3 regions of the Streptomyces sp. NPDC059828 genome follow, and region 2 is predicted to be linked to each of the others. Evidence: riboswitches for the same ligand, from Rfam matches in the RefSeq annotation. Region 2 holds a riboswitch; each other region holds the start of a gene.

Region 1 (7,408 bases), on a different contig from region 2:
ACCCCGGCACCGGCATCCTCGCCGTCGATGTGCACACCCCGGGGCAGGGGAATCTGCTCGGTCTCGCCGAGCGCGCGGGCCTGACCAATGTCCGTGTGGCCAATGGCGATGCGATCATCCTGCTGCGCGAGATGCTCGCCCCCGACGCTCTCGACGGGCTGCGGGTCTACTTCCCCGACCCCTGGCCCAAGAAGCGCCACCACAAGCGACGGCTGATCCAGCCGGACTTCCTGACGCTCGCCGCCACCCGGCTGAAGCCCGGCGCGGTGCTGCACTGCGCCACGGACTGGGAGCCGTACGCCGAGCAGATGCTCGAGGTCCTCTCGGCCCACCCCGGCTTCGAGAACACCGAGGACGACGGCGGCTATGCTCCCCGGCCCGCCTTCCGGCCGCTGACCCGGTTCGAAGGCCAGGGCCTCGAGAAGGGGCATGTGGTCCACGACCTGCTGTTCCGCCGCAAGGCCGGGTAGTTCGGGGTCACGTACCTACCGGCCCGCACGAGCCCGCCAAGGCCGGTGGCATGCGCCCGCAAACCGGTGGAACGTCCCCGCGCCAACGTGCGCGGTAACACGTCCGGATTGCCGGATAACGCATCGCGGCTGTCAGTGGTGGTCGTTAGGGTCGTCTGGTGTCCGACCGGAGCAGGCAGCCGTACCCCACGGCGCCCCACCCCGCCATCCCGGCGTGCGACGAGCAGCTGCTCTTCGACGCCGTGCCGGAGCCTGCGCGCTGGCGCTACAAACCGCGCCGGGCCTTCTGGCGCAGCGCGGCGGTGCGCGCCTGGACCGTGATCACCCTGCTCGCGCTGTGCGGGCTGGTCATCCTGGCACTGGTGCGCGAGCAGACCGGCACCGAAGGCTTCCTGGTGGGCCTCGCCCTTGCCCTGCTGCCGGTGCCGCTGCTGATGGCGGCCTTCCGCTGGCTGGACCGTGTCGAGCCGGGACCGTGGCGGAATCTCCTCTTCGCCTTCGCCTGGGGAGCCTGCGCCGCCGCGCTCATCGCGATCATCGCCAATTCCTTCGCGACCCAGTGGATAGCGACCGCCACGGCCGATCCGACATCGGCGGACACGATCGGCGCCACGATCATCGCGCCCGTCGTGGAGGAAACCGCCAAGGCAGCATCCGTGCTGCTCATCTTCCTGTTCCGCAGAAAGGACTTCACGGGAGTCGTCGACGGGGTCGTCGTGGCCGGGTTCACCGCGACCGGCTTCGCCTTCACCGAGAACGTCCTCTATCTCGGCAACGCCTTCCTGGAGGACCAGGAATTCGGCCGCTCGGGCTTCTCGTCCGGCACAGCGGCGACGTTCGTCGTACGGATCGTGATGTCGCCGTTCGCCCATCCGCTCTTCACCGTGCTGACCGGTATCGGCTTCGGTGCGGCCGCGCTCACGGCCCGGCGCCGGAAGCTGCACAGGGCCGGGCTACCGCTGCTGGGCCTGACCCTGGCGATCGGCATGCACGCGCTGTGGAACGGCTCGGCGGTGTTCGGCCCCTGGGGCTTCTACCTCGTGTACGGAGCCGTCATGGTGCCGGCCTTCGCACTGCTCACCTGGCTCGCGGTCTGGAGCAGGCAGCGCGAGCTGCGCACGATCGCGTCCCAGCTCCCCGCGTACGCGGCGGCGGGCTGGCTCTCCCCCGTCGAGCCGCTCGCCCTGTCCTCGATGCGGGCGCGCACGCTGGCCCGCGACACGGCGGCGCGCATCCACGGGAGCGCTGCGGCCCGTGCCGTTTCCGAGTACGAGACGTTCGCGACCTCGCTGGCCTTTCTGCGGTACCAGGCGCACCGGGGCACGGCAGGGCCGGACTTCATCGCGCGCGAGCAGGAGCTGCTGCATCACCTCTGGCAGCGCAAGCATGTCGCGACACCGGCCCTGACCTATGCGGCGAGGGCGACGGGGCGCGCCCGGATACCTCCGCCGCACCGGGACTACGAGGACTACAACCCCTACCGGCACTAGGCCGTGTCCGGGCGGACAGCCCTTGGCGACTCGGGGTCAGACGGTCAGGCCCTTGTCCCGCAGCCAGGCGGCCGGATCCACACCTTCGCCGGACGGGGTGTGCACCTCCAGGTGCAGATGCGGCCCGGTGACATTGCCGGTCGCACCGACGCGTCCGATGGTGTCGCCGGTGCCGACCTCCTGGCCCGCGCCGACGGTCATCGACGACAGATGGCAGTACCAGACCTCGGAGCCGTCCTCGAGCTCCAGCACCACGCGGTAGCCGTACGCGCCCGACCAGCCCGCGGACTTGACGGTCCCTCCGTGCACGGCCTTGGCCGGGGTGCCGGTGGGGGCCGCGAAGTCGAGACCGGTGTGGTGGCCGGACGACCACATGGAGCCGGCCTCGCCGAAGGTGGAGGTGAGGGTGTACGAGGACGTGGGCAGCGAGTAGCTCGCGGCGAGCTTGGCGAGCCGGGCGGCCTCAGCGGCCTCCTCCGCCTCGCGCTGGACCTCGGCGGCCTTGGCCTCCGCCTCCGACTGCTGCTTCTTCGCCTCGGCCGCGGCGTTCTCCGCGGCGGTCTTCTCGGCAGCCGCTCGCGTCTCCGCCTCGACCTTGGCCTGCTGCTGCTCGGCCTGCTGGAGGATCCGGGCGCGCAGCGCCTCGCCCGCGGTGCCCTGCTGGGTGCCGACCGGCTCTGCGGTGTCGGTGGTGGTGGCGAGGGACATGGCGGTGAGCGGTGCGCCTGCCGCGCTGTCCGTGCCCTGTTCGTCGGAGCCGTCGTCCGAAATCAGGGAGCCCACGCCGGGCAGGGACTCGGCATCCGGGAGGTTGTCCGTGATGGTGTCGGGCAGCGAGATGGAGACGGCCGGCTTGTCCTGCGCGGTGGCGATGCCGCCCGCGCCGACGGCTGCGATCACGCCGACACCGAGAACGGTGGAGCTCCGGGCGAGGCCGCCCCGCTGCTTGACGACACGGTGCCTGCCGCGAACCGGACGGACGGACTCCTCCGTCGGGTTCCACTCCTCCGCCCCGTCGGAAGCGATCCATTCGGCGGACGGGGCCCACTCGGTGGTGGGAATCCCCTGGAGGGCAGGCTCGTTGGACGCCACGGAGGCGTGCTCCTTTCCTTCCTTCTCGCCTACCGGGTTAGCTGACGGGTTCGGAGCAGGAAGGTCTCCTACGGGCACACGAAGTGTCCGATTCACCCCAAGTGGTGGTTCCCCGGTTCCCTTGCGGGATTCGGCGCGTGCGCACGGTGCCGTCTCTTGCGACGACTGGGACAACCGCGCTGCGTTATCGAACGTTAATAGACGCCGAGGCTCTATTCCAAGCCGTTCCACTTGATCATTAACGATTTTCGGCCTGGACCAACCGCCCATTAGCTGGGTGAATCGGGCGAGTTGACCGCCTCTCACGCCACATTGTTCACCGTTGAATATCTGACGACTCATCATGCGGTGCAGGCCGAGGAAGCCTCAGGGCCTCAGGACACCACCGGCATCGTCCTGCGCCGCACCGGCTGCCGCACACCCGGCCTGCCGACCGCCAGCAGTGCCATGTCGTCCGTGAGCCCGCCACCCGTGTGTCGACGTACATCGGCGACGACCGCGTCCAGCAGGTCCTCGGGCCCGGGAAAGAGACGGCCCCCGAGCCGCGCCCGCGGATCGTAGAAGGTCCCGTGGTGATCGCGGGCCTCGGACAGTCCGTCCGTATAGAGGAGCAGCGTCGCCCCAGGCGGAAACGGGGCCTCGTCCGCACGGTCGGGCCAGTGGGCAAGATCCCCCATACCCAGCGGCAGCGCGTCCTGACTCGGCTCCAGCATGTCGAGCACGCCGTCCGCGTACAGCACGATGGGCGGCGGATGGCCCCGGTTGACGATCCGGACGCAACTACCGTCGTGCGGGATCTCCGCCAGGACCGCCGTGGTGAAGCCCTCGACCTCGTCGAGTCCGTGCGCCCGCGAGTGCTCCCGGGCCAGCGCCCGTTCCAGACGCTGCGCGATCCTCTCCAGCGAGGACTCCTCATCCGCCACCTCACGGAACGCCCCGAGCAGCACCGCCACCGTCGCGACCGCGTCCAGACCCTTGCCCCGGACGTCCCCGACCACCAGACGGACACCGAACGCGGTGTCCTGGACTGCGTACAGATCCCCGCCGATGAACGCGTCCGCCTGCGCCGCCTCGTACCGCGCGGCCACTTGCAGCCCCCCGATCCGTTCGGCGGGCTCGGGCAGCACAGCGAGCTGGGCCGCCTCGGCGATGACTCGGGCGGAGGCGAGCCGCTCACCGCTGCGGCGGAGTACCCGGTTGATGTAGAGGGCGACGATCGACACCGTGAGCACGGTCAGGACCTCGGTGGCCGGCGGCACCTGGCCCACCGTGCCGTTGTAGATGTTCAGCCCGAGCACGGTCAGCACACTGGCGACCATGGCGATCACGGTGCCGCGCCAGGTGTAGAAGGGGGCGGCGAGCAGCGGAGCGGCGGCGAAGAGCGGCGAGGCGCGGTAGGTCTCCGGGGTGAACAGGTCGAAGACCACACCGGCCATGATCATCAGCCAGGGCAGCAGCAGCACGAGAACACGGCCGCCGGTGTTGCGCCGGAAGCCTTCGTCGTCGCCGTACTGTGCCAAGACTGCTCTCCTGCCCGCTCCGCCCACGGCCGCGGACGGAGCCGCGTCCCACCAGGCTGGCCGCAGGCGCGCCCGGAGGCGAGTCGCCGTCGGCCAACCGGACTACGGCGCGGGGGAAGGGCGTGGTCACCGGGTGATGGTCACCAGGGGGCCCTCCTGGTGACCGTACCGCAGGGGCGGTACCTACGCGGGTCGGCTGAGCGGTCTCAGTCGTCGCTGAGATGGCGCTCCGCGTACACCTTCATCGCGTCACGCACGAACTCCGCCGTGCCCTCCGCGTGGCGGTCGTAGTTCTTCGCGAAGCGCGGATCGGCGACGTACATCTCGCCGAGCCCGATGACGTACGACTTCGTCGGGGTGACCGTCACCGACAGCCACTCGACGTGGCGCCTCGCGATCGCCTGCGCCTCCTCGCCGTCCACGGCGAGCCCACGCTCGCGGGCCCGCGCGAAGTCACGGGCGATCGCGACCTGACGGCCCTGGAAGTCCTTCTTCTCCTGGTCGCTCAGTGAGCGCCACCAACCGTCCCCCTTCTCATAGGCGTCCCGGCCCCAGCGCTCGGTCACCTCCTGCTCGTACTGGGTGTGATCGAAGCCGTCGAAGACTTCTTCGGCCATGAGTGCTTCTCCCTTCTCCGTGCGGTCGAGAGTGGTCCGCACCGAGGAAATCTGCCGAGCGATACGCTCCTGCTCCTGCTCCAGCAGTCGCAGATGCGTACGCAGTGCGGCAGCCGTGTCCCGCTGCCCCGCCAGGACGTCCGCGATCGCAGGCAGCCCGAGGCCGAGCTCGCGCAGCAGCAGGATCCGCTGGAGTACGACCAAGGCGTCCTGGTCGTAATAGCGGTAGCCGTTGCCACCGATACGGCTCGGCACCAGCAGGCCCAGCTCTCCGTAGTGCCGGAGGGTGCGGCTCGTGGTGCCCGCCTTCTTCGCGATGTCCTGGATCGACCACTCCATGACCTTCACGGTAGAAGTTGACGCTACGTAAAGGTCAAGCGCGTCTCGCGAAGGCCGAGCGTGAACCGCGGCGCATGTGCGGGGGCATCCCGTCAACCGCATGTACTGAGGGCCCGGATCCAGCTGATGCTGGATCCGGGCCCTCAGTTTGAGTAGCGGGGACAGGATTTGAACCTGCGACCTCTGGGTTATGAGCCCAGCGAGCTACCGAGCTGCTCCACCCCGCGTCGGTGAACACCACTCTACGCTACGCGGAGCAAGATCCACACCAGTTTCCCGTCCGACCCGGGGGCGGGCCGGAATCCGTACGGCAGACGACCCCCCGCACCCGGGCGGCAGCCGTCCCACCACCCCGGGTTTTCCGCTGACCAGCGGCTGGACGGCTGAACGGACGCCTATTCGGCGACCTCTGTCCGCTCCCACCACTTGTACACGGTCAGCCGCCCTTCCGAGCTGTCCTCGTGGCGCGTGGTGGCCTTGAAGTGCTCGTAGCCGCCGTGGTGCGGAATCTTCAGTTCCTGTCCTGGCGGCGTGATCGGGACGATCTTCCCCTGCAGATCGTCCGGTCCGCCTTCCAGGCGTGCCTTGGTAGCCATATCTCCAGTCTTGCCACCGCGGGGACGACACGCACGTCCGGACTCGACCGCCGGGCTCTGGCGCGGGCCCGGGCGCGGCTCAGCCGCTGACGGCCCCGAGCGCGTCCAGGAAGCCGAAGAGGTTGCCCCGGGTGCGCTCGATCTGCTGTTCCACCGTGAGGGACTCCTTCAGACGACCACCGGGGGCCGGGACCTTGATCCCGCGTACATAGAGGGAGCAGGCCAGGTCGGTGCACATGTACACACCGGCCGAGTTGCCCTCCCGGCCTGCGGGCCCCGCCTTGCGGGCGGTCATCAGGGAGACGCCGTCTCCCGGGTGGGTGGTCAGGCAGAGGGAGCACATGCTGCGGTGCAGATAGCCGCGCTGCCGCGACGGAAAGCGCAGGGACACCCCGATGATCCGGTCGTCCCGCTCGGCGACGAGATAGCTGCGATCAGGCGCCGCGGGATCCCGCCAGCCGAGGAAGTCCAGGTCGCCCCAGGGGCGCACGTCGAGATCACGGGGCACGGCCAGGCGCTTGGCCTCACCCTTCGAGCAATTGACGAATGACGCTCGGATGTCCTGCTCAGTGAGTGCCTTCATGTCTGTGACGCTAGGCTTGCCTAGAGAGATTAGGCAAATAGTTAAATGCCCTAGGGAGATCGCGTATGGCCCGTGCCGGGCTCAACACCGAACGCGTCGTGGCGGCCGCCGCCGACCTCGCGGACGAGGCCGGATTCGACCACGTCACGATGTCCGCGCTGGCGCGCCGCCTCGGGGTGAAGGACGCCAGCCTCTACTCCCACCTCAGGAACGCGGCAGACCTGCGCATCCGGGTGGCCCTCATCGCCGCCCGCGACTTCGGCGACCACGTCACGACGGCGGTCGCGGGGCGGGCGGGCAAGGACGCCCTGACCGCGTTCGCCGCCGCGTACCGCTCCTTCGCCCTGAAGCACCCGGGCCGGTACGCGGCCACCCAGATGCCCCTCTCCCCGGAAGTCGTCGCCGTGTCCCCCGGGCATCTGCGGATGAGCGAGGCCACCTACGCCATGTTGCGCGCGTACCGCCTCCCGGAGCCCGATCTCACCGACGCCGTACGGCTGTTGCGCAGCACCTTCCACGGCTACAGCAGCATCGAGGCAAGCGGCGGCTTCCAGGCCGCCCGCGACGTCCGGGCGTCCTGGGACCGGAACATCGACGCGCTGCACTTCCTGCTGGAGCACTGGCCGCCGTCGGCCGCGCACGAGGCCGGCCGAGGCTGACCGCCGCCGTTCACGCCGCCTCCGCGGTCTCGCGCGTGCGGC
Region 2 (7,408 bases):
ACGGACGATCTCGGATTGCTCGTGGAGGCGGTTGCCGCATGGCGGGCGGGCGTGCCGCTCGAAGAACTGGCGACGAGGTTCACGTTCATGGAGCTCGATGAGTTCGCCAGGGCACTCGACAGCGGGGAGCTCATTTCTGCGCAGTGGTCCGACCTCCTGTCGTCCGACTTCCACCGAGGAGAGCGGAACCTTCTGCGTCGCCTCCATGCGGATGACGTGCTGCGGAGCATGTTCCCGACGATCTCGCACGGGGCCGTCCGGCTGCGGGTGGATCCGCTGGACGGAACGAGCCGCCAGGTCCTGGTGCATGAGTTGGACGAGGCGCGTCATGAGGTCATGCGCGTGGGGGTGCCAGGGGCCACGTGGACCGAGGTGCCGACCGGCGATCTGATCGCCTGTCTGCGAGCTGCCTTGAACAGGGAGTGATCCCGGCAGCTCGGTGAAGCCGAACCCCGCCAGGTCGTCCCTGGCGGGGTTTCTTCGCGCTCATGCGTTCGGCCCGCAGGCAGCGGCCAGGCCACCCCGATCGGCCGGGCCGCAGCGTGATCCCGCTCAGGCCGGCCGCACGCTCCCGTGGATCGGCATGTAGTAGATCGATTCCTCGCGGACGTTCGCGCCCGGCTTCGGGGCGTGGATCATCTGCCCGTTGCCGATGTAGATCCCGACGTGGCTGATGTCGTCGTAGAAGAACACGAGGTCGCCGGGGACGAGGTCCTTCGCCGCGATCCGCTGACCCACCTCGATCTGGTCCCAGGTGGTGCGGGGCAGATCGACGCCGGCCGCGCGCCAGGCGGCCTGGGTGAGGCCGGAGCAGTCGTAGGAGCTGGGTCCGGTCGCGCCCCAGACGTAGGGCTTGCCGATCTGGCTGCGGGCGAAGGACAGCACCTGCTGCGCCTTGGCGGCGTACGAGCCGGCGGAGGTGCCCGCGCCGGTTCCCGTGCCCTGCTGCTCCTGTTCCTGCTGCGCCCGGCGTTGGGCCTCGGCCTCCGCTCTGGCCGCTGCCTCGGCCCTGGCCTTCGCCTCCGCCTTGCGGTGTGCCTCTTCCTCCCGCTGGCGCTCCAGTTCCGCGAGCCGTGCCCTCTCCTCCGCCGTCAGCTTCGACAACAGCTCCCGCGCCTCGGCGAGCTTGCGCTGCACCGTCTCCTTGGTGCTGCGCAGCGATGCCTGCGAGTCGGTGAGCGTCTCCAGGCTCCTGGTCGCCTCCGCGCGCTGATCCGCCGCCGCGGACCGCTGCTCCTCGAAGTCGGTGACGGCTTCGCGCTGTTCCTCGGACAGCCGGTCCATCAGGCGCGTCTGGTCGAAGTACTCCTGCGGGCTGTCCGCGAGGAGCAGCGCGGCGGTCGGGGTGACCGTTCCGGTGCGGTACTGGGCGGCGGCGTACGAACCGAGCGCGCGGCGGGCTTCGTTCAGGGACTCCGTGCGCTCCGCGGCGTTGTCCAGGAGCTGGTCCACCTCGCGGCGCTGCTGCGCCGTTTCCTCTTTGGCACGGTCGTACTGCTGGGTCGCGGTTCCGGCCTGGCGGTAGAGGTCGTCGACCTTCTTCTGGACCTCTTCGACGCTGGGCTGCGGTTCGGCCTGGGCGCTCTGCGTGGACAGCAGGGTGACGCCCGCGATGGCTGCCGTCGTGAACCCGACGGCGGGATTCTTCGTACGTGTACCCGTGTGGGCACGCGCTTTGCGATGCGATGCCAAGGCAGGCATCTCCTTCCGTTTGCCGCCTACCGGGTTAGCTGTCGGGTTCGGACGGAACGGAAGGTTGTCCTACGGGCCTTGATGCAACGTGGCCCGATTCACCCCGGTGGGGCCCCTCTTGTGCGGGTGGGCACAGGAGAGTTGGGTCCCCGGTTCCTCACCTTCCTTGCGGAATGGTCGGATTCGGCGCGAGCTGCCCGATTGGCGTTGGTCGCCGCGGGGGTACGGGCTGCCTTGGCGAGCACGCTAGCCAAACTGTGGCGCTCGTGTGAAGGTCGGTGCGCATTATGTCCGATACATTTCCGTGACCTTGGCGTGTCGTGGCCGCAACTTCACAGAATGTGACGAGCGTGGATTGGCGTGATCGAGACGCGTGATTGAGGCGAAGGCGGCGGCGGGCTGTCAGTGCGGCGGCCTAGACTCGTAGAGCGATGAGCAGCCTCTTTGACGACAGCTTCCTGGCCGGCCTCCAGCGCTCCGCGGCCTCGGAGGAGCCCCCGCCTCCGGAGCCCGACGAGCACGCCCCCGCCGAGGACGTCCCTCACGACCTCTTCGGGGGTCGCTTCGACGTGCCCCCGACCAGGGACGAGTACTACCGCAGCGGTGTGCCACGCCCGGCCGTGGACCCCGCCGCGCTGCTGGAAGGCCTGAACGAACAGCAGGGCGCCGCCGTCGTCCACACCGGCTCGCCGCTGCTCATCGTGGCCGGAGCCGGTTCCGGAAAGACCCGGGTGCTGACCCATCGGATCGCCCACTTGCTGGCGACCCGCAATGTCCACCCAGGGCAGATACTGGCCATCACGTTCACCAACAAGGCCGCGGGCGAGATGAAGGAGCGGGTCGAGCAGCTCGTCGGCCCCCGCGCCAACGCGATGTGGGTCTCCACCTTCCACAGCGCCTGCGTCCGCATCCTGCGCCGCGAGAGCAAGAAGCTCGGCTTCACCTCGTCGTTCTCGATCTACGACGCCGCCGACTCGAAGCGGCTGATGGCCCTGGTCTGCCGCGATCTCGACCTCGACCCGAAGAAGTTCCCACCGAAGTCGTTCAGCGCCAAGATCTCGAACCTCAAGAACGAGCTGATCGACGAGGAGGCGTTCGCCGATCAGGTGGCCGGGGGCGGCTCCCAGGCCGGAGGCTCCGGGGGAGGCTTCGAGAAGACGCTGGCCGAGGCGTACCGGATGTACCAGGCGCGGCTGCGCGAGGCCAACGCCCTGGACTTCGACGACATCATCATGACCACCGTCCATCTCCTCCAGGCGTTCCCGGACGTGGCCGAGCACTACCGGCGCCGCTTCCGGCATGTCCTGGTGGACGAGTACCAGGACACCAACCACGCCCAGTACACCCTGGTGCGTGAGCTGGTCGGCGAGGGATACGAGGACCTGCCGGCCGCCGAGCTGTGCGTCGTCGGTGACGCCGACCAGTCGATCTACGCCTTCCGCGGCGCCACGATCCGCAACATCCTCCAGTTCGAGGAGGACTATCCGGACGCCACCACGATCCTGCTGGAGCAGAACTACCGTTCCACCCAGACGATCCTCTCCGCCGCCAACGCCGTCATCGAGCGCAACGAGAGCCGTCGTCCCAAGAACCTCTGGACGAACGCGGGCGCCGGAGCGCAGATCACCGGCTATGTCGCCGACACCGAGCACGACGAGGCACAGTTCGTCGCCGACGAGATCGACCGGCTGACCGACGCGGGCGAGGCCAAGGCGGGCGATGTCGCCGTCTTCTACCGGACCAACGCCCAGTCCCGTGTCTTCGAGGAGATCTTCATCCGTGTCGGCCTGCCCTACAAGGTCGTCGGCGGGGTGCGCTTCTACGAGCGCAAGGAAGTCCGGGACGTCCTCGCCTATCTGCGAGTTCTCGCCAACCCCGAGGACAACGTCCCGCTGCGCCGCATCCTCAACGTCCCCAAGCGGGGTATCGGCGATCGCGCCGAGGCGATGATCGACGCCCTCGCGCTGCGAGAGAAGATCACCTTCCCGCAGGCGCTGCGGCGCGTGGACGAGGCGTACGGCATGGCGGCCCGTTCGGCCAACGCCGTGAAGCGCTTCAACACGCTGATGGAGGAGCTGCGCACGATCGTCGAGTCGGGCGCGGGCCCGGCCACCGTCCTCGAGGCGGTGCTGGAGCGCACCGGTTATCTCGCCGAGCTCCAGGCATCCACCGACCCGCAGGACGAAACCCGTATCGAGAACCTCCAGGAGCTCGCGGCGGTCGCCCTCGAATTCGAGCAGGAGCGGGGAGCCGACGAGGGTTCCGGCACGCTCGCCGAGTTCCTGGAGCAGGTGGCGCTCGTCGCCGACTCCGACCAGATCCCGGACGAGGACGATGAGGGCAGTGGAGTCATCACCCTCATGACGCTGCACACGGCGAAGGGCCTGGAGTTCCCGGTCGTGTTCCTCACCGGCATGGAGGACGGCGTCTTCCCGCACATGCGGGCGCTCGGCCAGGCCAAGGAGCTGGAGGAGGAGCGGCGGCTGGCGTATGTGGGTATCACCCGCGCCCGTGAGCGGCTCTATCTGACCCGCTCGTCGATGCGCAGCGCCTGGGGCCAGCCCTCGTACAACCCGCCCTCGCGTTTCCTTGAGGAGATCCCTGACGCGCATCTGGAGTGGAAGCGGACGGGACCGATGGCCGCCCCGGCGGGTCCGGTCTCGGGGATCACTTCCTCGCTCTCCTCGTCCCGGTCGCGTTCCGGCCCCTCGGGCTTCGCGACCAGGCGGGCTGCCGACAAGCCGGTCATCGCGCTGGTGGTCGGAGACCGGGTGACGCACGACCAGTTCGGTCTCGGCACGGTGATGGCGGTGACGGGACTGGGAGCGGACGCCCAGGCGACGATCGACTTCGGGGACACCAAGCCGAAGCGGCTGCTGCTGCGATACGCGCCGGTCGAGAAGCTGTAGCGAGGAGCCGGGGTGCGGTGAAGCCGCACCCCGAAGGGGCGGAGAGGAGCGGAGGCGGAGAGCCGTCCGGAGCTTCGTGCGTCCGCCTACGTCTACGCCGGATCAGGTCGGGTCGAGGCCGTGGCCGCGCAGCCACGACAGCGGGTTTATCGCGGAACCCCCGCCCGGTCGTACCTCGAAGTGCAGATGCGGGCCGGTGGAATTGCCCGAGTTGCCGGAGAAGGCGATCACGTCACCAGCCTTGACCGATCCTGAGCGGATCTTGGTGCTGCTGAGGTGGCAGTACCAGGTCTCCGTGCCGTCGGCGGCCGTGACGATGGCCATGTTGCCGTAGGCGCTGTTCCACTGGGTGCGCACCGTGCCGTCGGTGGCAGCCTTCACCTGCGTCCCGTAGGAGACGGGGAAGTCGATACCGGTGTGCATGGACATCCAGTTGACGCCTGCCTGACCGAAGTAGGCGCTGAGCCCGTGCTGGCTGACGGGAAGGGCGAACTTGGGGCGCAGCGCCTCGCGGCGGGCGGCTTCCGCCTCGCGCTTCTTGCGGTCCGCCTCCTGGCGCGCCTTGAGGTCGATTCGCTCCTGGGTGCGGCTGGCGCGGTCGCCGAAGTCGCGGGCGTCGGCGCTCAGCGCGGCGAGCTGGGTGTCGAGCTTGGAGTTGGCCGGGACCGACTGCACCGATGTCGGATCGGCGGCCGCGACCGTGGTCTTGCCGCTGCCCTCCTCACCCCCGGAGAGCCCGCCCACCGACGCCGCTGCCACGCCGGCGACACCCATGACGCAGGCGGAGGGGACGGCCACGGTGAGCATGGCGGAACGCTTGGCCGGGGTGCGGCGGCGGCCACGGGTGCCACCGCGGCGGGCGGGGCGGGGTGCCGGGATGGAGATCGCCGGGGCGGCCATCGTCCTGGCCGTGGCGACGAACTCGGCCTCGTCGTCGTACTCGAAGCTCTGGTCGTCGGCTTCCGGGGTGGGGTCCTCGGTGCCGGACTCGGCCGCGGGATGGTCGGACCCCGCCGGGAACTCGTCCTCGGGGGAGAACTGTTCGGGCAGCGTCACGGGCTCGGCGTAGTAGCCGGTGTGCTCGGAGTATTCGCCGTCCGCGGTATAAGCGCTGTCCGCTGTGTATTCGGCGTGCTCGGTGTATCCAGCGTGCTCGGTATGCGCCGCGTAGTCGGTATGCGCCGCGTACTCGCTGTACTCGCTGTATTCGAGGTACTGCGTCTGAGCCTGGACCTGGGTCTGGTAGGCGTCGGCGGCCTGTTCGGAGCCCAGGCCGGCTCCGGTGTCCGCGCCCGAGTTCCAGGCCGTCGCGTCGTATGTGCCGGTTTCATAGGCCGGGGTGCTGTATCCGCCCGCCGCGGGCCACTGGCCCGTCCCGTCATAGGCGAAAGCTGCCGCGGTGGTCTCGAACTGCCCCGTCTGGTTCCAGGCGTTGGCGTCCCACTGGCCGGTGGTGTCGTACTGCTGCTGGTGTCCCTCGGCGGCGGCGTAGCTGTCGTACGCCGTCGTCGCCGACTGCCACTGCGTGTTGTCGTACTGGCCGCTGCTTCCGGCGGCCGCTGCGTCGTAGGCGTAGCCGCCGGGAAGGGCGCCGAAGAGCGGGTCGGTGTCGAAGCTGCCGGCGGCGTAGGAGTCATACCCGGCGTCGGGGTGCTGGTCGTTCACCAACTTCTCTCTCGCCTCGGCAGCAGGACCAGGATCCGGAGTCACCCGCGGTGGGGGACCCGAGGAACGCAGTGGGCGCGACTGTACCCGGCAGTATGCGACGCCGACAATCTTCCGTTGGTTTTGGGTAGGCGGGAAACGGGCATTCGGCCGTCTTTCGACGAGGTGAAGGAAGAGCTTTGGCCTTACGTTCGATGATTGTTCGAAGGCCGTTGGGGTGCCGGGCCTCAGGCCACGGACACCACCCCGGACGCTCCCGATGCCGCTACCGCCCCCGGCACGGTGCCTCTCTCCGACGGCTCGAGCACCTCGCGGATGATCGCCGCGACGGCCGGGTGCACAGGGAGGGCGAGATGGCCGATACCGCTGACGCGTATGTTCCGCACCTGTAGATCAGGGTGGTCGATGCAGGCTGTTTCGAGCGGCACCATCAGTTGGTCGAGGTCGCTCCAGAAACTGACGAAGCGCGTGCGGCAGCCGGGAGCGGGCAGTCTCAGTTCCTCCACCACATCGGAGCCGGGGCGCATTTGGCGCACGAGAGGGTGAGCGCTCGCGAGCGGGACGACACTCGTGCCCGAATGGGGGGTGCCGAGAGTGACCAGCGTGCGGACCCGGCGGTCGCCGCCGAGCCGCTGGACGTAGTAGCGGGCGATCAGTCCTCCGAGGCTGTGTCCGACGATATCGACCTCGGGCCGGCCGGTGCGGGTGCAGACCTCCTCGACATGGCGGCCCAGCAGCTCGGCGGCACTCCGTATGTCACAGGTCAGCGGTGAGTAGTTGAGCGACTCGATGGGCCGCCGTCCCTCACGGGCGAGGTGGCGGCGCAGAAGGACGAACACGGAACGGTTGTCGATGAAGCCGTGGAGGAGGACGGCCGGGGGGAATGCGGCGGCAGCTGGCGTGGGCAGCGCACTTGTCTCCGGCGAGGCGCATCCGGATTCGACCGCGCCAGGGCCACCAGAGCCGCCGGGGCTCCCGCGCCCGGGACGGCCCGGCCGCTCCTGGCTGATGCCTGACGGATACAGCACGAGATGCCCGGCGAGGATCGCCAGCTCAAGGGCGGTGGCGCGCAGCAGCGCCATGGGCAGCCGGAAATGTCCGAAGCGCAAGAGCGGCAGCAACCCCATGGCCGACCTCCCGAA
Region 3 (7,408 bases), on a different contig from region 2:
TCCCCGCCCACACGTCAGCACACGGTGAGATGGACGGTCCCGGGCCCGGGCTGGGCCCGGGGCGCGGACTCCGTAGCGGGCCTCAGAGCGGAAGGAGATTTGGACGCTTCGGCTCCACGTGATCGCCGGAGGACTCCCCGCGCAGTCGCCTGCCGATCCACGGGACCAGGTACTCCCTGGCCCAGAGGATGTCGTCGCGACGGATCTCCAGCGCACCCCGGGGCGGCAGTGGGGGCCACTCCTGGTCCGGGTCCGCGGGGATGCCGATGCCGAGGACCTGTGCGGCGCGGAGCGCGACGCGGGTATGGCCCTCCGGGGAGAGGTGGAGGCGGTCGTCGTCCCAGGCACGGCGGTCCTGGACGGACCTGAGCGACCAGAGGTCCAGTACGGGGCAGCCGTGGCGGTCGGCGATGGCCCGTACGTGGGCGGTGTACGTAGCGATCTTGCCACGCAGATGGCGGAGCACCGGCACGCCCCGGGTGTCGAATCCGGTGGTCACCATGACGGTGCCGACGGATGCGCGGAGGTCGGCCACGGCGCGTTCGAAGCGCTCGGCGACGTCGTCGGGGTCGGTGCCGGGCCGGATGATGTCATTGCCCCCCGCGCAGAACGTCACCAGGTCGGGGGCGAGTTCCTTCGCCCGGGGGACCTGCTCCTCCACGATCTGGTCGAGAAGCCTGCCGCGTACGGCGAGGTTGGCGTAGCGGAAGGTGTGCTCCGGTACACGGTCGTCGAGCAGCACCGCGAGGCGGTCTGCCCAGCCGACGAACTGCTCGTCGGGCCCCGGATCCCCCACGCCCTCGGTGAAGCTGTCACCGATCGCCGCGTACGACCCGAATAGTGTGTCTGTTGTTGATCTCGAATCGTCTGCCACGTCACGACATCTTTCACCGCGCGAAGTGACCTACGCCACCGTAGGAGGGGTTGACGGGGCGTGACATAGACCACCGAGCCGGTTTTCGGCGGACGGGAATACCGGCGGCACACAGACGTCCGCCACTCCCCGCGTCAGGTGGGGAGCGGCGGACGTCACTGACGTTACGTCAGCTCGAGGGGGTGGTTCAGAGGCGCACACCGTGCTGGCGGAGGTAGGCCAGCGGGTCGATGTCCGAGCCGTAGTTCGGCGTGGTGCGGATCTCGAAGTGGAGGTGCGGACCGGTGGAGTTGCCGGTGGAGCCGGAGAGGCCGATCTGCTGTCCGCCGCTCACGCTCTGCCCGGCCGAGACGGAGAGGGAGGAGAGGTGGGCGTACTGGGAGTAGGTGCCGTCGCCGTGCCGGATGACGACCTGGTTGCCGTAAGCGCCGGCCCATCCGGCCGAGGCGACGGTGCCGGGGCCGACGGACTTGACCGAGGTACCGACGGAGGCGATGAAGTCGAGACCGGTGTGGTAGCCGCTGGACCACATGGCACCCGGGGTGCGGTAGGCGGTGCTGATGCCTCCGGCGACCGGAGCAGAGTAGAAGGACTCCTTGCTCTTAGCGGACGGAGCCTCGGCAGCCGCGGGGGCGGCGGCCTCGACCTTGGCCTTGGCCTCGACCTTGACCTTGGCCTTGACCCCGGGGGCAGCCGGGGCGGCCTTGGGGGCATCGGCGGTACGGTCGGCAGACCGCGAGGCGCGCTCGTCCTTCGCCGGCGCCTGGGCCGGGCGCTCGGTCGGTGCCGCGGTCTTCGCCGCGGTGCCGAGGGCGAGCTTCAGACCCGGGTGGATCAGCGAGGGGTTCTCGCCGACGACCTCGCGGTTCTCGGCGTACAGCTTCTTCCAGCCGCCGCGGACATGCTGCTCTTCGGCGATCTTGGACAGGTAGTCGCCGGACACGACCGTGTAGGTCCTGGGCGGCTTCGGAGCGGCCACCGACTGCGGGGCGGCGGCCTGTCGGGCGACTGCGGCGGTGTGCTCGGCGGTGGCCGCGGGAGCGGAGTTCCCCGTGGCGTGCGCCGCGCCTGCGGCGCCGATGAGCGGGAGTGCGATGGCGGCGCCACCGGTTCCCGCGGCGACGAATCCGCGAGCGAGCGGGCTGGTCTTGGGTCGGCGGTGCTTACCCCGTCCGGGCATGGCGAATTCCTCTCCGGCGCCTGCGAGGTGAGCTGTCGGGTTCGGGCTGGAGCTGCCCGGCCGTGCGATGGCACGACTTCACCCCTAGCCGTCCGGAACCCCGGGACGGCGACTTACCTGGGTCCCCCGCTCCTGCCACGCGTGAGTGTGTGCGGAATTCCGGACGGCGGCAGGATTCGGCGGTCCGACCGGATTGCGGCGACCGTAGGCGAGTCGGGCGAGCGGTACAAGCAGTCCTAATCGGTCGGCATTCACCCGTGCGATATCAACGGGGATTTTCCGGTCACCCTGCGTGGATTACGGATCTTTGATTGCCTTATACACAAAGGGGTTTGATGGGGAGACACGGCAACGGACCGTCACGAATATGATCCCGCTCACGACGGGAATCCCATCTCGTTCCTAACTGGTTCACTCTTCCCTAATTCATCAAATCGGACAGAACCGGCATTAACCCCAGATAGGCTCACTCCAGGCGGGGTGATTTCCCGAGGAACCCATGTCGTATGGTCAGGTGCACGCCGTCGTCGACGCGCGACGCCAACCGCAGACACGGAGGAGCCCCCGTGACGCAGCAGCTGCCCCAGGTCCCTTCGACCGAGCCCGAGCTCTCGGGCGTGCGCAACTTCCGGGACGTGGGCGGTCTGCCGACCGTGGACGGGCGCCGGGTGCGGCACGGCAGACTGTTCCGCAGCGGGCACCTCGCCCACGCCACCGCCGACGACGCCGTGTTCCTCGCGTCCCTCGAGCTCCACACCATCTTCGACTTCCGCAACGCCGCCGACCACAAGCTCGAGGGGGCCGACGTCGAGCTGCCCGGCGTGCGGAACGTGAACATCCCGCTCAGCGACCCCGCCGACGGCGCCGAGTTCTGGATGATGGTGCGCGACGGCAATCTCGAACAGCTGCGCTCGATCCTCGCCGACGGCAAGGCGGCCGGCCGGATGTCCGACTCGTACCGGAAGATGATCAAGGAGCGGACCGAGGAGCACAGCCGCGTGCTGCACTCCCTCGCCGAGGACAGCGTCCCCGCCCTGATGCACTGCGCCGCGGGCAAGGACCGCGCGGGCCTGTCGATCGCGATCTCCCTGCTCGCGGTGGGCGTCGAGCGGGACGCCATCGAGGCCGACTACTTGAAGTCGAACGATCCGCACCGCCGCTACAAGGTGCGCCGCAGCGACACCTCCTCCGCCGGGATGTCCCCCGAGGTCATGGACCTGCTCAACCCGCTCTTCGACGCCCGCGCGGAGTATCTGGCGGCTGCCTTCGAGGCCATCGAGGAGACCTGGGGCGGCCCCGAGCGCTATCTCTCCGCGGGCCTCGGCATCACGCCCGAGACCCGGGAGCGGCTGCGCGACCGCCTGCTGGACGGCACGGTCTGATACCTCCGCGCGCCCCCGGCCTCACTGCCCGCCGACCGTGAACAGCAGGTAGAGGAACGCCGCGAACAGGTGGCCCGCGACCAGATAGGCGAACAGCCGGACGGCCAGGCCGAGCGGGAACTTCTGGTCGTTCGACGAGGACTTCTCAGGTGCACCGGGCATGCGGATCTCCTCAGGTGTGCGGTCGCGCGTGCGGATCGGGGCTCTGGAGCAGGGTGTGGACGAACAGCAGCTCGACCCCGCCTGGTGTGGCGGAGGCGATTCGGTGCGGGGTGAGCGAGTCGAAGTGCGCGCTGTCCCCCGGGGTGAGCTCATGGACGCTGTCCCCGAGGCCCAGCCGAAGCCTGCCGTCCAGGACGTAGAGCCACTCCTCACCCGGATGGACCCGCACCAGATCGCCCTGGGCCCCATAGGGCACCCGCACCCGCAAGGCCTGCATGGCGCGGCCCCAGCCGCCGGTCTGCCGGTAGCTCCAGCCGTCGGCCTCAGCGGGTCCCATCCCGCCACCGCGGATGACGGAGTCGCGTTCCGGTGGGTGCTCACCGAGCAGCTCGGCGACGGTCGTACCGTAGATCCTCGCGAGGGCGAGCAGCATCGGCAGCGAGGGCTGCCGATGGCCGGTCTCCAGCCGGGAGAGATGCGCCGGTGACAGGCCCGCCCGCTGGGCGGCGGCCTCCAGGGTGAGGCCTCGGCGGCGGCGCAAGTCGCGCAGCCGCGGGGCCACATCGGGCAGCTCGTCCACCGGCTGCCCCGGAGGCTCTGAGGCGGAAGGACTCATGCGTCCATTGCGCCAGGATCTTCCCTCTGAGGCAAATTTCTTGCCTCAGAGGCAAAACGGCCCAGGAGCCGCTAACGCTGGGCCACAGCCTGCTTCACCAGCGTCTTGCCGAAGTCCCACATCAGCCCGCCGCCACCGTGTGCCTCGTCCATCACGGCGGTGAACGCCGCAATGAACCGGTCGACCTCCGCCTCTCCGATGACCAGCGGTGGAATCAGCTTGATCACTTCCATGTGGTCCCCGGAGACCTGGGTGAGGATCCGGTGCTTCTGGAGCAGCGGCACCACCACCATCTGCGCGAAGAGGCCTTTACGCGCGGCTTGCAGCATGGTCCACCGGCCACGCAGTCTCAGCGAGGACGGCCTGCCGAACTCGATGCCGATCATCAGGCCCCGGCCGCGGACCTCCTTCAGCAGCTCGTAGCGGTCCACGAGGGCCGTGAGCCGCGACTTCAGCAGCCCGCCGACGGCCCTCGCGTTCGCGACGAGCTGCTCGTCCTCCAGGACCGCGAGCACCGCGAGCCCCGCGGCCATCGCCTGGGCGTTCCCGCCGAAGCTCGCCGAGTGCACCAGCACCCGGTCCATGGACGAGTAGACCTTCTTGAAGATCCAGTCCCTGCCGAGGGTGGCGCTGACCGGGACACAGCCGCCCGAGAGCGCCTTCGCCACGCACACCAGATCGGGCTCCACCCCGGCTTCGTGCTGGTACGCGTAGAAGTCCCCGGTCCTGCCGAGGCCGGTCTGCACCTCGTCCACGACCAGCAGGGCCCCGTGCCGGCGCAGCAGTTCCTGTGCGGCGGGCAGGAACCCGGGCGGGGCCTCGTGCACGCCCTTGCCCTGGATGGGCTCCACGACGAAGGCTGCCACATCCCCGCGTTCCAGCTCCCGTTCCAGCGCGGCGAGATCGCCGAGCCCGACGGCGGTGTCGGGGAGCAGCGGGGCGAAGCCGTCGCGGAAGGCCGCCTCGCCGTTGACCGAGAGGGAACCCGTGGTCAGCCCGTGGAAGGCATGGGCGCAGTAGAGGACCCTGGGTCTGCCCGTGGCGTACCGGGCGAACTTCAGGGCCGTCTCGACGGCCTCCGTACCGCTGTTGCCGAAGTACACCCGGTCCAGGTGCGGGCTGTGCGCCAGCAGCTGCTCCGCCAGCAGCCCGGGGAGGGGTGAGCAGTCGAAGCGGGTGAGATCGGGGAGCGAGGCGTCGAGCACGTCGTGCATCGCCTTGCGCACGACGGGGTGGTGCCGGCCGAGGCCCATGACGCCGAAGCCGGCGAGCATGTCGAGGTAGTCGTTGCCGTCCGTGTCCCAGAAGTACGCGCCCTCGCCGCGCTCGTACACCTTGTCGAAGCCGATGGTGCGGAGCATGCGCGGCAGCTGGTGGTTGAGATACCTGTCGTGCAGCTCGTAGCGTTCACCGCCGCGCTCCGCGAGCAGGCGCCCGAGGTCGAACCCTTCGCTCATCGCCCGTACCCCTCGCTCTCTCCCCGTCAGTTGCCGGACACCGTCTCCCGGGCGGCCCTCAGCGACTCCTTGAGGGAGCCCATGGTGGCGAGTACTGCGGTCGGTTCATAGCCGCAGTGCGCCATGCAGTTCGCACAGCGCGGGTCCTTGCCCCGGCCGTACTTGCTCCAGTCGGTCTCCTCGACGAGCTGACGGTACGTCGGCACATAGCCGTCGCTCATCAGATAGCACGGCCGCTGCCAGCCGAAGAGCGAGTAGTTCGGGATCGCCCATGCCGTGCACGGAAAGTCGACCTTGCCCTCGAGGAAGTCCAGGAAGAGCGGTGAGTGGTTCAGCCGCCAGCGTCTCCGGTTGCCTCCGGCGAAGGCCTTCCGGAACAGCTCGCGGGTCTGTTCGACCCCGAGGAAGTGCTCCTGGTCGGGTGCCTTCTCATAGGCGTACGCCGGCGAGATCATCATCTCGTCGACCTCGAGCTCGTCGTTGAGGTAGTTCAGCACCTCGATGACGGTCTGCGGGGTGTCGGTGTTGAAGAAGGTGGAATTGGTGGTGACCCGGAAGCCGCGCTGCTTGGCCTCCTTGATGGCTGCCACCGCCTCGTCGAACACGCCCTCCTTGGCGACGGACTCGTCATGGCGCTCACGCAGCCCGTCGATGTGGACGGCGAAGGCGAAGAACGGGGACGGGGTGAAGTCGTCCATCTTCTTGCGCAGCAGCATCGCGTTGGTGCACAGGAAGACGTATTTCTTCCTCTTGACCAACTGGCTCACGATCTCGCTGATCTGAGGATGCATCAGGGGCTCGCCACCGGCGATCGACACCATCGGCGCCCCGGATTCCAGCACGGCGCCGACCGCCTGCGCGACGGGCATCCGCTGCTTGAGCACGCCCGCCGGATGCTGGATCTTCCCGCATCCCTCGCACTTCAGATTGCACGCGAACAACGGCTCCAGCTCCACGATCAGCGGAAACTTCTCCCGCTTGCGGAGCTTCTGTTCGAAGAGGTAGGTCCCGACCCTGATGGATTGGCGGAGCGGCATGGCCATCTGGCTCACCTCCTGGGGAGCAGCGAAGAACGGTGCCATTCATGGAAAGCCGGAAGCACGGCTCGCAGGACACGGATTGCCGATATTCCACCGCGGACCGTGCCGATGCGTACCAGTTCATGCTCTGGAGCGTCCACGACCACCCGGACGGCCGCAACGGGGCGCACGCCCGCGCTCAGAGCACTGCGGAGCGTGGCGGCGGACTCCATGTCCGCCGCGATCGCGCCGGTGGCGGCCAGCGCCGTGCGCTCCTGGCCGCGCACCACATGATCGGAGCCGGTCAGCGGGCCGCAGTGGACGGTGTGACCGGGTACGACACGGGACAGCTCCCGCACCAGCAGTTCGGTGCCGTCGCAGGTGGTGGTTCCCCAGGGGCCGCGGGTCTCGGTCGCCACGACCAGGTCGCCCGGGTGCATGCCCGGGACGAGCCCGGCGCAGAAGCCGGAGGCCAGGACCGCGGTACCGGTCCGTCGCCGGTCGAGGAGCGCACCGCTGACGGCCCGCTGTGCGTTCGCCGGGCCCATACCCGTGCGGAGTACGGTCACCGGTCCGGGCGCGCCGGCATGGCCCTTGCGCCCGCCGCGCAGGGCGAGCTGTTCGATGCCGAGGGCGCAGGCGATCAGCAGCTCCGACGGCCCGCCCCCGGACTGTTCGACGGGGGCGGTGGGGGCGGCGCGGCCGGCGGAATCCGAGG

Evidence for each region. Region 2 has a riboswitch for cyclic di-AMP ahead of ACFV6V_RS17530 (NlpC/P60 family protein). Riboswitches for the same ligand answer to the same signal wherever they lie in the genome.
Region 1: linked by a shared signal. The riboswitch ahead of ACFV6V_RS10680 (M23 family metallopeptidase) and the one ahead of ACFV6V_RS17530 (NlpC/P60 family protein) in region 2 are both predicted to bind cyclic di-AMP.
Region 3: linked by a shared signal. The riboswitch ahead of ACFV6V_RS11630 (peptidoglycan DD-metalloendopeptidase family protein) and the one ahead of ACFV6V_RS17530 (NlpC/P60 family protein) in region 2 are both predicted to bind cyclic di-AMP.

Annotation. Positions count from the first base shown of each region.
Region 1 is NZ_JBHWIW010000012.1:108,722-116,129, reverse strand. Features, by position in the region: gene trmB (tRNA (guanosine(46)-N7)-methyltransferase TrmB) at 1-470, shown strand, start outside; gene ACFV6V_RS10685 (PrsW family intramembrane metalloprotease) at 629-1,960, shown strand; gene ACFV6V_RS10680 (M23 family metallopeptidase) at 1,997-3,052, opposite strand; cyclic di-AMP (ydaO/yuaA leader) riboswitch at 3,064-3,198, opposite strand; gene ACFV6V_RS10675 (PP2C family protein-serine/threonine phosphatase) at 3,427-4,572, opposite strand; gene ACFV6V_RS10670 (MerR family transcriptional regulator) at 4,779-5,528, opposite strand; tRNA gene ACFV6V_RS10665 (tRNA-Met) at 5,682-5,755, opposite strand; gene ACFV6V_RS10660 (DUF5988 family protein) at 5,924-6,124, opposite strand; gene ACFV6V_RS10655 (FBP domain-containing protein) at 6,204-6,707, opposite strand; gene ACFV6V_RS10650 (TetR/AcrR family transcriptional regulator) at 6,773-7,366, shown strand.
Region 2 is NZ_JBHWIW010000026.1:13,420-20,827, reverse strand. Features, by position in the region: gene ACFV6V_RS17535 (hypothetical protein) at 1-426, shown strand, start outside; gene ACFV6V_RS17530 (NlpC/P60 family protein) at 553-1,701, opposite strand; cyclic di-AMP (ydaO/yuaA leader) riboswitch at 1,700-1,891, opposite strand; gene pcrA (DNA helicase PcrA) at 2,124-4,601, shown strand; gene ACFV6V_RS17520 (M23 family metallopeptidase) at 4,704-6,266, opposite strand; gene ACFV6V_RS17515 (esterase/lipase family protein) at 6,494-7,393, opposite strand.
Region 3 is NZ_JBHWIW010000014.1:83,483-90,890, forward strand. Features, by position in the region: gene ACFV6V_RS11620 (STM4011 family radical SAM protein) at 1-122, shown strand, start outside; gene ACFV6V_RS11625 (SGNH/GDSL hydrolase family protein) at 83-874, opposite strand; gene ACFV6V_RS11630 (peptidoglycan DD-metalloendopeptidase family protein) at 1,062-2,054, opposite strand; cyclic di-AMP (ydaO/yuaA leader) riboswitch at 2,059-2,212, opposite strand; gene ACFV6V_RS11635 (tyrosine-protein phosphatase) at 2,621-3,436, shown strand; gene ACFV6V_RS11640 (DUF6126 family protein) at 3,458-3,598, opposite strand; gene ACFV6V_RS11645 (XRE family transcriptional regulator) at 3,609-4,214, opposite strand; gene ACFV6V_RS11650 (aspartate aminotransferase family protein) at 4,286-5,671, opposite strand; gene hpnH (adenosyl-hopene transferase HpnH) at 5,698-6,714, opposite strand; gene ACFV6V_RS11660 (1-hydroxy-2-methyl-2-butenyl 4-diphosphate reductase) at 6,720-7,340, opposite strand.